Linked DNA regions of Halotia branconii CENA392. Each later gene encodes a partner of the first gene's protein in a complex. Links are inferred from orthologs where the notes say so. Each region holds a gene or a part of one and is shown on either strand. Other genes may lie near its edges.

What was found. Proteins that work in one complex are often made in the same cells at the same time.
Region 2: the proteins of uvrB (region 1) and pcrA are in contact, whole or in part, in a crystal structure (PDB 7EGT), measured with the Thermus thermophilus proteins. The link is inferred for Halotia branconii CENA392 from one-to-one orthologs. Residues at the interface, in WP_096411307.1 of Thermus thermophilus: Glu23, Leu25, Arg26, Asp27, Gly28, Glu29, Arg30, Phe31, Arg55, Glu326, Asp327, Phe328, Glu379, Ser382, Gln383, His398, Gly400, Arg401; in WP_096412145.1 of Thermus thermophilus: His654, Arg656, Phe657, Gln666, Asp668, Glu669, Lys680, Arg681, Leu682, Ser683, Lys685, Tyr686, Ala687.

What each region holds. Positions count from the first base shown.
Region 1 is NZ_CP124543.1:5,997,126-6,000,030, forward strand. It holds uvrB (excinuclease ABC subunit UvrB), read right to left. Parts: upstream 2,500-2,905; coding sequence 502-2,499; downstream 1-501. Other genes in the region: QI031_RS26300 (ACP S-malonyltransferase), read right to left, coding at 1-5; QI031_RS26305 (DUF433 domain-containing protein), read right to left, coding at 2-376; QI031_RS26315 (hypothetical protein), read right to left, coding at 2,743-2,905. UniProt on the Escherichia coli protein: The UvrABC repair system catalyzes the recognition and processing of DNA lesions. A damage recognition complex composed of 2 UvrA and 2 UvrB subunits scans DNA for abnormalities.
Region 2 is NZ_CP124543.1:6,365,956-6,368,987, forward strand. It holds pcrA (DNA helicase PcrA), read left to right. Parts: upstream 1-370; coding sequence 371-2,695; downstream 2,696-3,032. Other genes in the region: QI031_RS27865 (hypothetical protein), read left to right, coding at 1-217; QI031_RS27875 (hypothetical protein), read left to right, coding at 2,777-3,032. UniProt on the Escherichia coli protein: A helicase with DNA-dependent ATPase activity. Unwinds DNA duplexes with 3'-5' polarity. Translocates on single-stranded DNA with 3'-5' polarity. Initiates unwinding more efficiently from a nicked substrate than double-stranded DNA.

The DNA.
Region 1 (2,905 bases):
ATCATCCCTTTAACTGACGCTTTGCTTTAACTGCCCGAAGTTTTTCCCAAGCGGCTTCAGTTCCAGGTTTGGGCGATTGTGTTGCAATTCTGGCAACTAGCTCACGATTTTGCTCTTGGTAGTATTGCTGGAGTTCTTCGGCTTCTTTGAGAATTTGCTGATATTCCGCTTCTACCTCTGCGCGATTAGTTTCAATGTAAGACAGAGCAACGTTAATTTGTTCGTCTGTAAGCTCGAACAATCCCTGGATAAATTTAGGTGGATATTGAGCAGTAACATAATCCATCACATCGTAGAGGGTGATACGTGTTCCTGAAATCATCAGTCCACGCTCAGTACGAATAATAAGTGATTGCTTATTGGCTGAGGAAGTCATGCCCGTTATCTCCTAGAGCCTATCATTTTTATAATACCTTGCAAAAAAAGCAAAGTGAGTGACGCTCAAAGAAGCTAATAGAACAGGTACAAAGAGGATCGCTTGATTGCCACCCTAACTAAAGACTAACGTCCTAATAATTTATCTCGCAGATGCTGAATGCGATCGCGAAATTTTGCAGCCTCTTCAAATTCTAGTTTTTTAGCGGATTCTTTCATTTGTTCTTCGAGTTTGACAATTAAATCTGGAATCTGTTCTAATGGCAATTCATCTATATGTTCATCTACAACTTTTAAATCAGTTGCATTTAACCGCCGCGATACATCTAAAAATGATAAAATTGCGTTACTCGATTTTCTCATAATTGATTGTGGGGTAATTCCGTGCATCTGGTTATATGCTCTTTGGATGCCACGCCGCCTGTCAGTCTCATCAATAGCTTTAATCATGCTGTCAGTAAGATTATCAGCATACATAATTGCTTGTCCCCGTACATGACGCGCGGCTCTACCAATAGTTTGAATTAAAGAACGCTCGGCACGCAAGAATCCTTCTTTATCTGCATCTAAAATTGCTACTAAAGAAACTTCCGGCAAATCTAAACCTTCCCGTAGCAAATTCACACCAACTAAAACATCAAATTTGCCTTCGCGTAAATCTTGCAAAATTTCAATGCGCTCAATTGAGTTAATCTCTGAATGCAAATACCGCACATTAATACTATGGTCTTGCAGATATTCGGTTAAATCTTCCGCCATGCGCTTCGTTAATGTGGTAATTAACACTCGTTCATGGAGGTCAATTCTATCTTTGATTTCTCCTAATAAATCATCAATTTGTCCTTCGGTGGGACGCACAGAAATTTCTGGATCAATTACCCCAGTAGGTCGAATAACTTGCTCAACTATGTGATCTTCAGAAACTTCTAACTCCCAATTACCTGGGGTAGCGGAAACAAAAATACACTGATTCACCTTTTGCCAAAATTCTTGTGCTTGCAAAGGACGATTATCAGCAGCACTGGGAAGCCGAAACCCATGTTCAATTAAAACTTTTTTCCTAGCTTGGTCGCCGTTGTACATACCACGAATTTGTGGCACTGTAACGTGAGATTCATCAATTACTAATAACCAATCTTTAGGGAAATAATCAATTAAACACTCTGGCGGTTCCCCAGCTTGTCGTCCTGCTAAGTGACGAGAATAGTTTTCGACACCGTTGCAATAACCAACCTCACGCAACATTTCTAAGTCATAACGTGTGCGTTGATCTATGCGTTGCGCTTCTAATAATTTCCCAGCTTGCTCTAAATCTGCTTTTTGTTGTTTTAATTCTGCCGCAATGTCATCACAAGCCACCTCTAACCGTTCTTCTGGGGTGACGAAGTGACGCGCCGGATAGATGTTCACTGCTTCTAAACTTTTGATAATTTCACCAGTCACCGGATCAATATAGCGAATCGCGTCAATTTCATCGCCAAAAAACTCTACACGAATAATTCTGTCTTCATAAGCTGGGCCGATTTCTAAAACATCACCCCGGACGCGGAACTTTCCTCGACCCATTTCTATATCGTTGCGGCTATACTGCACTGATGCCAAATCGCGTAAAATCTGGCGTTGATTGACTTCCATACCTATTTGCAGAGGAATGGCAGCTTTAAGATATTCTGCTGGCATACCCAAACCGTAGATACAGCTAATAGAAGCAACGACAATCACATCACGACGTTCAAAAAGCGATCGCGTCGCTGAATGTCGTAACATATCAATCTCATCATTAATCGAAGCTGTTTTTTCAATATAAGTATCGCTAACTGGAATATACGCTTCTGGTTGATAATAATCGTAATAACTGACAAAATACTCAACTGCGTTGTCGGGGAAGAAATCCCGCAATTCGTTACACAACTGAGCTGCCAGAGTTTTATTGTGAGCGAGGACTAAAGTCGGCTTACCAATTTTCTCGATGACTGCGGCTACAGAAAACGTCTTACCTGTTCCCGTCGCCCCTAGTAAAGTTTGATAGCGGCTGCCAGATTGGATACTGGTAGTGAGTTGGGCGATCGCTTGTGGTTGATCACCTGTGGGAGCGAAAGGAGCTTGAAGATAGAAATTTTTCATAAAGTTTTATGAGAAATAGAAAGACCCTATCTTATGGTAGCGATCCCACTAGTCCTTTGTAGAGACGGCAATTTATCGCGTCTGAATCGACCTATGAATATTTTTAAACAATGGTTTAATTTGCGAAAAGATAAAAATGATTAGTAGTAGATATATGAGTGGTTAACAACTAATAAGTTTTTTAAGGCTTGAGGGAAGTTATTTCCGTTTCTTAGTGCCTCCCTCAGATATCTAAACGGAAGTTTAACGAACAGCAACAGCTTGTAATTGTTGCACATGAGTTTTAAAAACAAACCAAGTCTCACCTTGGCGGTTACATGGCAGCGGTTTTTCAAATCTGACTTCCCAATAATCTCGCAAGCGTTCACCGTTACCGTTGGGACTCACCACCCGACTATCATCTCTA
Region 2 (3,032 bases), 370 kb from region 1 along the record:
CAACAATTTTCGATATCCACTGCCAGACCGTTACAAATACCTGATCAAGCCGCATAGAGCTATTGGAGATGCGTGCAGAATTTTTGTGGTGTACAAGGAATTTTATTGTGCCAAGTCTGAATTTGTACAACAGTGTAGTAGCTACTTTTATGCCAACCAAACCCATAAGATGATCACTAATACGGTTATCAAGTCATCGAGCGTCATTGCGAATTGACAATTGTTTTGGTCATTGATCTCAATATATTTTTTAGGTTGTGCGCTTTCCCATTAGCAAAAAACTGTTGCTAGAAAACCAAAGAAGCAAAAAGGTTATAGAAGACACTGCTAAAATACCAATTGACTAGCAGCGATCGCACTCCTCACACCTATGACCACAACTACTGACTTTCTCAGTCATCTTAACCCCAGCCAACGTCAAGCCGTCGAACATTATTGCGGCCCGTTGCTAGTTGTTGCTGGCGCAGGTTCTGGTAAAACACGAGCTTTGACTTATCGCATTGCTAATCTGATTCTCAAACACCGTGTTGATCCAGAAAATATCCTGGCGGTTACGTTTACCAACAAAGCCGCACGGGAAATGAAAGAACGGATTCAGAAGCTGTTTGCCGAACAATTGGCCATGAAAGAACACGGTCAACGTTTCGATTTGTTGACAGAATACCAGCAAATGCAACTGCGATCGCAAGTTTACAAAACTACCATCAAAAATTTGTGGTGTGGTACTTTCCACAGTCTTTTTTCTCGCATCCTCCGCTTTGATATTGAAAAATACGTAGACGAAAAAGGGCGAAAATGGAATCGTAATTTTTCCATCTTTGACGAATCAGATGTGCAAACTGTAATTAAAGATATTGTCAACAAACAATTAAATTTAGACGATAAAAAATTTGATGCTCGTTCTGTACGTTACGCCATCAGCAACGCTAAAAACCAAGGCTTTTCCCCTCAAGAATTTGAGCGCGAACAACCTAATTATCGCGGACGGGTAATTTCCCAAGTCTACAGTTGCTATCAGGATAGGTTAGCAGAAAATAATGCTCTCGACTTTGATGATTTAATTCTTATCCCTACTCGACTTTTCCAGCAAAACGAACAGGTACTAGGCTACTGGCATCGCAAGTTTTGCCATATCCTCGTTGATGAATACCAAGATACTAACCGGACTCAGTACGATTTGATTCGTTTGTTAGTCACAAATGGCGAAGAAAGCAAAAGTGAGTGGGAATGGCGTAATCGCTCAGTTTTTGTCGTTGGTGACGCAGATCAATCTATCTACAGCTTTCGTATGGCAGACTTTACCATCTTGCTGGAATTTCAGAATGATTTTGGTGATGGTTTGCCAGATGCAGATACTCGTTCGATGGTGAAGCTAGAAGAAAATTATCGTTCCTGTGAAAACATTCTCCAAGCAGCCAACGAACTGATCGAAAATAATACCCAAAGAATTGATAAAATTCTCAAACCTACACGGGGAGCAGGAGAGCAAATTTATTGTCACAAAGCCGACAATGAATTAGAAGAAGCTGATTTTGTCATTAATCAAATTCAGACTTTAGAAAATCAAAATCCTGAGGTGAATTGGGGCAATTTTGCCATCCTTTATCGTACTAACGCCCAATCTCGCCCCTTTGAAGAATTATTGGTGAGGAATCGCATTCCTTACACAGTTGTAGGAGGAATGAAGTTTTACGATCGCAAAGAAATTAAAGATGTTATTGCTTATTTAAGAGCCATAAATAACCCATCTGATACTGTTAGTTTATTACGAGTAATTAATACTCCCCGGCGCGGAATTGGCAAAACCACTATTGATGCTTTGGTAAATGCTTCTCAGCAATTAGGGACAACTTTGTGGGAAATACTTAGTGATGAGACATCAGTTAATACATTAGCTGGACGAGCAACAAAAGCTGTGAATAACTTTGCTGCCATGATTAGCCGCTGGCAAGAACAAGTCGCCACACTTCCTGTAACTGAGGTTTTGCAAGGAATCTTAGAAGATTCTGGTTACGTCCAAGATTTGATGAATCAAGGCACAGATGAAGCTACAGATAGAGTACAAAACGTCCAGGAACTTTATAACGCCGCCTTGCAATTTCAAGAAGAAAACGAAGAGATTTCCTTACGAGATTTTCTTAGTAGTGCCGCCCTGAGTTCTGATTTAGATAACTTAAAAGAAGGACAAACCGCAGTCTCTTTAATGACTTTGCACTCTTCTAAAGGTTTGGAATTTCCCGTAGTATTTTTGGTAGGTTTAGAACAAGGGCTATTTCCTGGCTACCGTTCGCTGAGTGATCCTGCATCTTTAGAAGAAGAACGCCGCCTGTGTTATGTAGGAATTACTCGCGCCCAAGAACGTTTATATTTATCCTTTGCCCGTGAACGCCGTTTGTATGGTTCTCGTGAACCTGCCATGCGATCGCAATTTCTAGATGAATTGCCTGAAGAATTATTAGCTACGCAACGCAAAAGTTATCAAACTTATACTAAAAGCGCTTCAGCAACTCGTGGACAGCAACAGACAAAACAAAATTGGCAAGTAGGCGATCGTGTATTACATAAAACATTTGGCATTGGTGAAATAACTCATGTTTTTGGAGAAGGTAATAAAGTTTCTGTAGCGATTAAATTCTCCAACCTAGGGCAAAAAATCATCGACCCCAGAGTAGCACAGTTACAAAAAGTAGATTAAGAGAACTCTAAAAAATGATTGACTTTATTGACTAACATTCTAATTTTTTTTATAAGTAGCCCTCAAAATCATATTATTGCTATGCGATCCTTGCTATTTAGAAACTTGATACTTACGATTCCCACAGCTTTAATATTTACAGTTGTTGGGTACGCTGTTAGTTTACCAATGAGTTTTCATATTGATGCTTATGCATTAAAATGGCAATTCAATTTTCGTAGCCCTTCAGATTTAAGTATTCAAACACAAAGACTTGATAATCTGAGAAAATTTCAGACTATGGTAGCTCTTGGAAGTACAATTTTGGGAGTTATAGTAGCTCAAACAACTTTTGTTG